Regions from separate parts of the Aliirhizobium cellulosilyticum genome, predicted to be linked through region 2. Evidence: riboswitches for the same ligand, from Rfam matches in the RefSeq annotation. Region 2 holds a riboswitch; each other region holds the start of a gene.
The links. Region 2 has a riboswitch for cobalamin ahead of GGE33_RS24825 (DUF1636 family protein). Riboswitches for the same ligand answer to the same signal wherever they lie in the genome.
Positions count from the first base shown of each region.

Region 1: it holds a riboswitch for cobalamin, as region 2 does, so the genes downstream of both, bluB (5,6-dimethylbenzimidazole synthase) here and GGE33_RS24825 (DUF1636 family protein) in region 2, are expected to answer to the same signal.
Region 3: it holds a riboswitch for cobalamin, as region 2 does, so the genes downstream of both, GGE33_RS10785 (aromatic ring-hydroxylating oxygenase subunit alpha) here and GGE33_RS24825 (DUF1636 family protein) in region 2, are expected to answer to the same signal.

Region 1 is NZ_JACIGW010000001.1:1,389,280-1,392,550, forward strand. It holds gene GGE33_RS06545 (NAD+ synthase) at 1-783, shown strand, start outside; gene GGE33_RS06550 (TolB family protein) at 803-1,633, shown strand; cobalamin riboswitch at 1,662-1,844, shown strand; gene bluB (5,6-dimethylbenzimidazole synthase) at 1,928-2,614, shown strand; gene GGE33_RS06560 (hypothetical protein) at 2,615-3,271, opposite strand, start outside.
Region 2 is NZ_JACIGW010000010.1:28,028-31,298, reverse strand. It holds gene cobN (cobaltochelatase subunit CobN) at 1-20, opposite strand, end outside; gene cobW (cobalamin biosynthesis protein CobW) at 43-1,092, opposite strand; gene GGE33_RS24825 (DUF1636 family protein) at 1,089-1,517, opposite strand; cobalamin riboswitch at 1,622-1,848, opposite strand; cobalamin riboswitch at 1,908-2,136, shown strand; gene GGE33_RS24820 (CbtB domain-containing protein) at 2,175-2,351, shown strand; gene GGE33_RS24815 (CbtA family protein) at 2,365-3,138, shown strand; gene cobO (cob(I)yrinic acid a,c-diamide adenosyltransferase) at 3,135-3,271, shown strand, end outside.
Region 3 is NZ_JACIGW010000002.1:388,941-392,211, reverse strand. It holds gene GGE33_RS10795 (L-threonylcarbamoyladenylate synthase) at 1-495, opposite strand, end outside; gene GGE33_RS10790 (DUF6656 family protein) at 527-1,135, opposite strand; cobalamin riboswitch at 1,286-1,518, shown strand; gene GGE33_RS10785 (aromatic ring-hydroxylating oxygenase subunit alpha) at 1,610-2,854, shown strand; gene GGE33_RS10780 (NmrA/HSCARG family protein) at 2,905-3,271, opposite strand, start outside.

The DNA of each region.
Region 1 (3,271 bases), on a different contig from region 2:
TCCGGTGGCATCGATTCGGCTGTCTGCGCCGCGATCGCCGTTGATGCGCTCGGCGAGGAGAGGGTGCGCACCATCATGCTGCCCTATCGCTACACGTCCGAAGACTCGTTCAAGGACGCCGCGGACTGCGCGAAGGCGCTCGGCTGCCGCTACGATATCGTGCCGATTTCCGATCCGGTCGAAGGGTTCCTGGCATCGTTGTCCGACATGTTCGAAGGCACCGACCAGGGCATTACCGAAGAGAACCTGCAGAGCCGTACGCGCGGCACTATCCTGATGGCGATCTCCAACAAGTTCGGCTCGATGGTTGTGACGACCGGCAACAAGTCGGAAATGTCGGTCGGCTACGCGACGCTTTATGGCGACATGAACGGCGGCTTCAACCCGATCAAGGACCTCTACAAGATGCAGGTCTATGCGCTGGCCGAATGGCGCAATGAAAATGTGCCGGCAGGCGCTCTCGGCCCGTCCGGCGAGGTAATCCCGAAAAACATCATTTCCAAGGCCCCTTCGGCCGAGCTTCGGCCAGACCAGAAGGACCAGGATTCGCTACCGCCCTATCCGGTGCTGGACGATATCCTCGAATGCCTCGTCGAAATGGAAATGGGCACCGAAGACATAGTGGCCCGCGGCCACGACGTCGCAACCGTCCACCGCATCGAGCATCTGCTCTATCTCGCCGAATACAAGCGGCGTCAATCGGCTCCTGGCGTGAAGATCACCAAGAAGAATTTTGGCCGCGATCGCCGTTACCCGATCACCAACCGTTTCCGGGATCGTTGAGAGGGAGGCGCCCTTGGCACTGCGAAGCTCCATCGAGATCTACAATGTTCGAACCCGCCAGAACCGAGTTGTCTGGCAGACGGAGGAATTGTTCGAAGCGCCGAACTGGTCGCCGGACGGTGACTATCTGATGCTCAATGCCGATGGTCTGATCTATCGTTTGTCTCCGGATGGTGATTCCGGTCCTATTCGGGTCGATACGGACTTCGCGACACTCTGCAACAACGACCATGGCATCTCGCCAGACGGCGCGCTGATTGCGATCTCCGACAAGGTCGAGTTCGGTAAGTCGGCGATCTATGTTCTGCCGGCCAGGGGCGGCACGCCGAAGCTCGTCACCGAAAGCCTGCCATCCTACTGGCATGGCTGGTCGCCGGACGGAAAGACGTTCGCTTATTGCGGTATCCGTGATCAGGTCTTCGATATCTATACGATCGGCATCGACGGAAAGAACGAGACCCGGCTGACCTTCGGCGAGGGCCGCAATGACGGGCCGGATTATTCGCCGGACGGTCGTTGGATCTATTTCAACTCCAGCCGCACAGGGCTGATGCAGATCTGGCGTGTTCCGGCGACCGGCGGCGCTGCCGAACGCATCACCGACAGTAACTATGGCGACTGGTTTCCGCATCCGTCACCCAAAGGTGACAAGGTCGTTTTCGTATCCTATGACGCCGAAGTCTTCGATCATCCGCGTGATCAGAATGTTCGCATCCGGCTTATGGATGCCGATGGGGGCAATGTCGAAACGCTATTCGAGCTTTTTGGCGGGCAGGGCACGATGAACTCGCCCAACTGGTCACCGGATGGTGATGAATTTACCTATGTGCGTTATTTCCCTGCGGCGTGAACGGCCTTGCTTCGGCCGGGTTCAGTCAGCATAAGAGCCTCCGTCAGGTGCCCATCCTTGATGGGAGAATCGGGAAGCCGGTGAAATTCCGGCACGTGCCCAACGCTGTGAGGCTGACGCTTATCCTATTCATGCCACTGGATTTCTCCGGGAAGGCGGCGATGAGCGGATGAAGCCCAGTCAGAAGACCGGCCTGACGAGATGGACCGATCCGCGCGGACGGCGGGCAGGTTGGGTGGATTGCGCCACGCCGTGACGGCGGCAGCAATCCGCAGGCGTTGTTGGGGAAAGACGATGCGACCTGATGATTTGAACAATGGCCTGGTGGCCGCCGAAGCTTTTACCGATGACGAGCGTGCCGCCGTTTATCGCGCCATCGAAACGCGCCGCGACGTGCGCGATCAGTTTCTCTCCAATACGATCCCGGATGATGTGCTGCGCAGACTACTGGACGCCGCCCATGCCGCCCCGTCGGTTGGTTTCATGCAGCCGTGGAACTTTATCCTCATCCGTGACGAGGCGGTTCGCCAGTCCGCTTGGGAGGCGTTTTCGCGCGCCAATGAAGAAGCCGAGGCGATGTTTCCGGAAGAGAAGCGCAGCACCTACAGGAGCCTTAAGCTCGAAGGCATCAGAAAGGCGCCGCTGTCGATCTGCGTCACCAGCGATCCGGATCGTGCCGGTCCGGTGGTTCTGGGGCGTACACACAACAGCCGCATGGACAGCTATTCGACCGTCTGTGCCATCCAGAACCTCTGGCTCGCAGCCCGCGCGGAAGGGATCGGCGTCGGCTGGGTCAGTATCTTTCATGATGAAGATGTTCGAGCGCTCCTCGGCATTCCGGACCGCGTCGAGATCGTAGCCTGGCTGTGCCTCGGTTATGTCGATCAGTTGTATGGAGAACCCGAACTGGCGATAAAGGGCTGGCGCCAGCGTCTGCCTCTGGAAGATCTCGTCTTTCAGGACGGTTGGGGTCAGAAATAATCAAGGCTGCAGCTGCTGGGGGCCGCTGGATTTCGGATTGGCGAGGTCGATGTCTTCTTCGGGGAAGAATTGCGGCCCGACGGAGCGAATCTTTTTGCCGGGATCATAGGGACGATCCGGCGGGAACTGGACGGGTGCTTCTCTTGCTGGCGCAGGTGAGGCGCTGCCGAGATGGGTGATGCTGGAATTCGGATCGTCCACCTTTGGCCCAGTCTGCGTCTCCTCTCCCGGCCTTGGCAGTGCCAGCCCCCGGATCCGCAGGCGTTCTTTATCGTCAAGTTCCGTCTGGGTATCGAGGTCAGTGGGCGTGCAATTGTTGGAGCGGATCGCCGACAAGATCGCAACGCGCTCTTCCGATGGCTGCAGTAGCGAGCGGGTATTGTTGCGTTGCTCGGTGATTGCCGCGCGCTCGTCTTCCAGCCGTTGCAGCGTGTCCTGCATGTAACCGCATTCATCATCGCCGTCGGAAGGCGCTCCAAACGTCACGATGCTGCCGCTGTCGCAACCTTGCCTGCGCATGTCGATCCTGAGTTGCCGGATATCCGCGTTGAGCGCGCTCAGATCCTGAGCGTAGCGACGCACATTGCTGCTCGTGCCGATGATCTGCGGGGTGCTGTTGAGGCGGCGATAGAGATTGGCGCAGACCTCGACATCGCG
Region 2 (3,271 bases):
GTGGTGGCGAGTATGTGCATCCTTTTCCTCGGCCGGTGGCTCTTATGCCGCCAGCATTTTTTCGATCGCGGCGCGGTCGATGCCTTTTTCGCCGATCACGACGAGGCGGCTCTGGCGGTTTTCGCCAGGTGCCCAGGCGCGGTCGAAATAGTGGTTCACGCGCGATCCTACCGCTTGAACCTGCAGGCGCATCGGCTTGTTCGCGACGTCGACAAAGCCCTTTATGCGCAGCACGTTTTCCGCTTCCGCGGTCGCCGAAATACGGGCAGCCAGCGCTTCGGGGTCGGTTACCGAGGCCAGATCGATAACGAAACTGTCGAAATCGTCGTGGTCGTGGTCGAGTTCGTCGTCATGATGGGTCTTGCGGTTCTCGATATCGTCCTCGACGGCAAGGCCAAGGCCGATCAGAACGCTGGGATCAACCGCACCATTTGCAGCTGGTACGATTCTCACGGCACGCGGCAGATGCGCCTGAACTCGGCCCTTGGCGGCTGCAAGCGAAGCCTGATCGAGAAGGTCGGTCTTGGTCAGCACGATCATGTCGGCACAGGCGACCTGGTCCTCGAACACTTCTTCGACCGGATCGTCATGATCGATCGAGCTGTCGGTCTGGCGCTGGGCTTCGAGCGCATCGTGGTCATCGGCAACGCGGCCTTCGGCCAGTGCTACACCATCAACGACCGCAATCACGGCATCTACTGTCACACGCGCCTTCACGGCCGGCCACTGAAACGCCTGTACGAGCGGCTTCGGCAGAGCAAGACCGGAAGTCTCGATCAGGATATGGTCAACGCGCGGCTCGCGGGCGAGAATCTGGTCGATCGCCGGCACGAAATCGTCTGCCACCGTGCAGCAGATACAGCCATTGGCCAGTTCGATGATGTTGTCGTCCGGGCAGCTCTCGATGCCGCAGCCTTTCAGCACCTCGCCATCGATGCCGACATCGCCGAATTCGTTGACGATGATCGCCAGCCGCTTGCCGTCCAGCTTTTCGATCAGGTTGCGGATCAGCGTGGTCTTGCCGGCGCCGAGAAAGCCGGTAACGACGGTGCAGGGAACCTTATCGAACTTAGGGGCGAAGTTTTCGCTCATGAAGGCATGTCCTCGTGGTGATGAAAGGGTGGGATACGGGCCGTCATGCCTTTTCCACGAAGGCACATCGGGCGGCCGCGAAGGGGCAGGAAACCGCGCTCGTCTTCGGCCAGCATCATCGCGCCGGTGACGATGTCGTCGGCATCTTCGGTGGAGAGGTGGCCAAAGACATAGGACCAGCCGGAACGGTGGTTGAAGGCCGCACTCGGGCTCTTATCGCAATTGGCAAGGCAGGTGACCGGCTTGACGGTAAGCGGCTTGCCCTTAGCTGCCAGTTTCAGCGCTTCGATCAGGTCGATACCGGGGCGGGCCTCGCTGTCCGTCGCCTCGCGGCAATTGGTGCAGACGAAGATCGTCACGTCGACGTTGCCGGCATTGCCGCCAACGGTCGTTCCGGTTTCGTCTTTTCGCGCATCATCTGTCATCAGGCCGCACTACCGCCGGGTTACTCAAGTCGGGGTGCGGAACAGGAAAGCCAAGCCATCCTGCAGCGATGATTGAAGCCTTTGCCGGAGCACCCCGCCCGGAAAAGCATGATTTTCAAACGGCAGGTCTCCTGGCTCGCGGGTCGTCACCATCCGCCTGCCTTCCCAGAAGGGTCCATGGCCGGACCTCTCCAGTGGCGTCTCTGGCGTGATGGCTCGCCGCACACAGTTGCGGGGGCAGCCGCGGCATTGGACCGTTTTATCGGTCCGCACCGCATTCTCTCTTAGCCCCTGCCGTTGCCGGCAAAGGACCGTCGTGGCGCTCAAGTAAGCGTTCCGCGGTCAAACTGTCAATGTCGCAAAGGCGATTGCCGATAGAACCGAATTGACTATAGTGGATCTGTCTTTGGTGCCCGGAAGGGTTACTCAAGGGAATGCGGTGCGACGATCTTTCGTCAAACCCGCGGCTGCCCCCGCAACTGTAAGCGGAAAGCCTTTGCCCAAAACGGCCATCCGGTCGTCAAGCCACTGGAGCAATCCCTTTACGGATTGAACTGGGAAGGCGGGTGAAGGCGCCCGATCCGCGAGCCAGGAGACCTGCCAGAGACATTCGGCAATGGTAACAGCCCTCGGGTGGAGGGCAGAAAGACGAAGTCCATGGTTACGAATTCTGCTGCAGCCGCAGCCAGCGTTTCCGCATCAAAAATCATTCCTCTTAGCATGTCGGCCCTTCTTGGCCTGTTCATGGTCGGTTTCGTCGGCTTCTCGCATCTGGAAGTCGTACATAACGCCGCTCACGATACGCGCCATTCGCTGGCCTTCCCCTGCCACTAAGAGGAATTTCAAAATGTCGTTGTTTCGTAACATCGTCCTCGCGGCGGTGGTCGCCGGGTTATTGTCCGGCCTGCTGATGACCGTGATGCAGAGTTTTTCCACCGTGCCGCTGATCCTGCAGGCGGAAACTTTTGAAAATGCCGGCGGCGAAGAGGCCGGACACAGCCATTCGCATGACGCAGCGCCTGCCATCGGTGCGGCCCAACCAGCTGCCGCCGATCACCATTATGACGAAGAAGCCTGGGCGCCTGCCGATGGTTTCGAGCGTTTCATCTATACCGCTTCGGCCGATGTGCTCGCCGCCATCGGTTTTGCGCTCGTCGCGATCGCACTTGCCGAAGCGCTCGGCGGCTTTGGCGGCTGGCGAGGTGGTTTGATGTTCGGCATTGCCGGCTTCCTCACCGTCAGCCTTGCGCCGGGTCTCGGCCTGCCACCGGAACTTCCGGGCATGCCTGCCGCCGAACTCGGTCCGCGTCAGCTCTGGTGGGTCTCGACCGCTATCTGCACCGCTGCCGGCCTCGGTCTTCTTGCCTATACCCGTTCCGCCTTGCTGGCGGCTCTGGCGATCGTGCTTCTCGTTGCGCCGCATCTGGTTGGCGCGCCGCTTCCGCCAAGCCATGAAACGGCGGTGCCTGTTGAACTCCATGGCCGGTTCGTCAACGCCGTTTATGCCACAAATCTGATCTTCTGGGCGGTTCTCGGTGTTGCCGCTGCTGTGCTAAGGCAGAAGTTCCGCAGCGGAGAACAAGTTTCTCCGGTAACCGAAAGGGAGCTTGCAGCGCGTTGAAAAATATCGATGAAACCGCCGAGGAGCGTCATCGCGCCAAGATGGCGAACCGCAAGGCGGTTCAGGATGCAGAAGTCGCCGAGAAGACCCTGGAAAAGGGTCTTCTCATCGTCCATACCGGTCCCGGCAAGGG
Region 3 (3,271 bases), on a different contig from region 2:
CTTGTCGCCGAGGTCGTCCATCACATGGCGTGCCGAGGTCGGGCTAATCTTGCCGGACGTGTTGGCGCTTGGTGCCGCAAGCGGCCGGCCGAAATCGCGGATCAGGTCGTTGGCAAAACCTTCCGGGCAGCGAAGCCCGACCGTTTCCAGCCCCGCGGTTGCCAGCGGATGGATGGTGCTGTCTTTCCTGAGCGGCAGGACAATGGTCAGCGGACCGGGCCAGAAGGTTTCGGCCAACTTTCTCGACGCCGGATCGAACACCGCGTACCGCTCGGCCATCTCGATATCGCAGACATGGCAGATGAGCGGATTGAACTGCGGACGCCCCTTGGTCTCGTAGATGTGCGAGATCGCATCGGCGCGCGTCGCATCCGCGGCAAGGCCGTAGACCGTTTCGGTCGGAATGGCGACGGGAAAACCGTCATTGAGCACGCGGCTTGCCTCGCTGATGGCGCGCTGGGGCTCATGGGTGATGTTTATGATTTCGGCTGTCATGCCGCTGTCAATACAGCGGAGTGCCCGTGCTTTAAAGCCTTTTGATGATTTCGCGCACTGCGGCACTGGGCGCGCCGAGCATCAGAACGTTGCGCATCGCATCGCGCGGGCTGTTGGTCTGGAACAGAAGCCCGTTCTTGCGCCATGTCCGGTCGATCCGCGCCTGTTCGCCTGCTTCGCCTTCCACCGCGACGGCGAAATACATGCGGGAATTCCGTGGATTGATTCGGGCGAAAAACACCTCGTCGCCGCCGATCTCGGAAGAGAAGTTGGCGATGTAGAATGACCAGCTGACCATCGCATCCTGCGAAAAGAAGGTACGTGCTGCGGTCACATGGCAATAGCCCAGATGCGGGCTACCCTCCAACGTGCGGTGAAAGATGATCTTCGGCAGGTGGATAGACCGGTGAAAGCTGTTCAGCCGCTTATGCGTGGTTTCGCCGGCCGTTTCGAGCTTCTTGCCTGTCTTTTCAGCCACTTCGTCATGGGTGAGATAGCGACGTTCGTCGGGAACCCAGACAGGGCGGGAGCGTGGAATTCTGCCGGTTCGCAGGAATTCCGTATGGGCATTGCCGCTGCTTGGCGGCATCATCAAGGGCCTGGGCCTGTTGACTTCGTAATAACGGAGCTGTCCTGGCATGGTGGCGGCTCTTCCCAATGAATTTTCAAGAACACTATTAGCAAGACCTTAACAGTCGGTTTCTCCCGCAATCGGATGCTATTGCGCGATCGTCGCCAATGCAGTGGCCGATGTCGCAATGTCGTCTATGCGACAGGCCGGCGTCCCGCTTAAATATGACAAAGCTCAAGGTGCCGCCTCGCTAGGGGAGGCGGAGAATTGGGAAGCCGGCGGGTCGCAGAGATCTATCCGGCGCTGCCCCCGCAACGGTGGTGGAGTTGAAGGCATGGTAGGGGGCGACCCCGGCCACTGGGACAGAGCCGAACGGCCGACCGGGAAGGTGCCATGCAGTCCTTTTGGGACAACTCCTCAGCCCGGAAACCAGCCTGAGCTTGATGACACCGGTCGCGGAGGGCGCACGGGACGGGAATTGGCTGCATTGATTGTTGCCGGCTTGTCCATGCCCTGAAGCTTGCTTGTATTGCGAGGAAGCATATGGACATTCACAATCAGGTTCTGCGGCAGCTGAAGAACCGCCGCGAAGGTTTCAGCCTGGAACAGCCCTTTTATATCGATCCCGATTATTACAAGCTCGATCTCGAGATGATCTGGTATCGCGACTGGCTGTTTGCCGGCCACGATTGCCAGATCAACAAGGCGGGCATGTATTTTACCCTGCAGGTTGGCGACTATCCGGTTCTCGTCATCCGCACGCGCGAGGGCGATATCCGCGCCTATCACAATACCTGCCGCCATCGCGGCCACCGCGTCTGCACCAAGGAAACGGGTTCTGCGACCCGCCTCGTCTGTCCCTATCACCAGTGGACCTACCAGCATGACGGCTCGCTGATGTCGGCCCGTCATATGGGCGAGAATTTCGACAAGAAGCAGTTTGGATTGAAACCCGTCCACTGCCAGGTGGTTGCTGGCTACATCTTTATCTGCCTCGCAAAGGAAGCCCCGGATTTTGCTCCGGTTCGCGCAACGGTCGAGCCTTACATGGCGCCGCATCGCCTGCCCGAAACGAAGGTTGCTGCCCAGAACACGATCATCGAAAAGGGCAACTGGAAGCTCGTCTGGGAAAACAATCGCGAGTGTTATCACTGCGCCGGTAACCATCCGGAACTCTGCCGCACCTACCCGGAAGCGCCGACTGCGACCGGTGTGCAGGGCGCCGGCGACGATCCGTTCATTTCCGAACACTGGAGCCGCTGTGAAGCGGCCGGCCTGCCGAGCACGTTCAACATGTCGCCGGACGGCCAGTTCCGCGTGGCGCGCATGCCGCTGATCGAGGATGCCGAAAGCTACACGATGAACGGCCGTCCCGCAGTTCAACGGTCGCTCTCCGACGACGTGACGATTTCCCATATCGGCACGATGCTTCTGTTCCATTACCCGACCACCTGGAACCATATGCTGGTCGACCACGCGATCTCTTTCCGAGTCATCCCCATCGGGCCGGAAGAGACGGCGGTCACCACCACATGGCTGGTCCACAAGGATGCGGTGGAAGGCGTCGATTACGATGTCGAGCAGCTGACCCATGTCTGGAACATGACCAACGACCAGGACAGGCAGATCGTCGAGGAAAACGCCTTCGGCATCCGCTCTCCCGCCTATGAACCCGGCCCTTATTCCGAGGCGCATGAAGGTGGTGTGATGCAGTTCGTTGAGTGGTATTCGAACTTCATGATCGATCGCCTGCAGGGCAAGGACAGCACGCTTTACGCGGTGGCGTGATACTGAGCGCTCCTCCGCAATGTGCCGTCAGTTTGCGGAGGAGCCTGTTTTTACGCTGAGTGGGACGTACGATCACTCCCGATTAAGGCGTCGAAGGCTTGGTGTCTTTGGGTCGCAAGCCAGGCCCGAAAGGAAATGATCTCGGGATTGATCTCGCGCATCGCAGCAAGGTCCACGTGATCCGCCAGCGGGCCGTTATCCAGGATCGCCGCAAGCTGACCAAGATCGCTATTGGCGGCAAGGACTTCATCGGCAAAGCGGGAATAGATGACCGGACGACCGGCGGCTTCGCTGAAGATTTCCCCCAGCTGGCGCCCTGTAACCGTATCGCTCGCGATCTTAATCGTCCGTCCGCTGAACCGTATGCCATCGGCAAAGATCGCGGCGACGAATTTCCCGATGTCTTCCACGGCAATC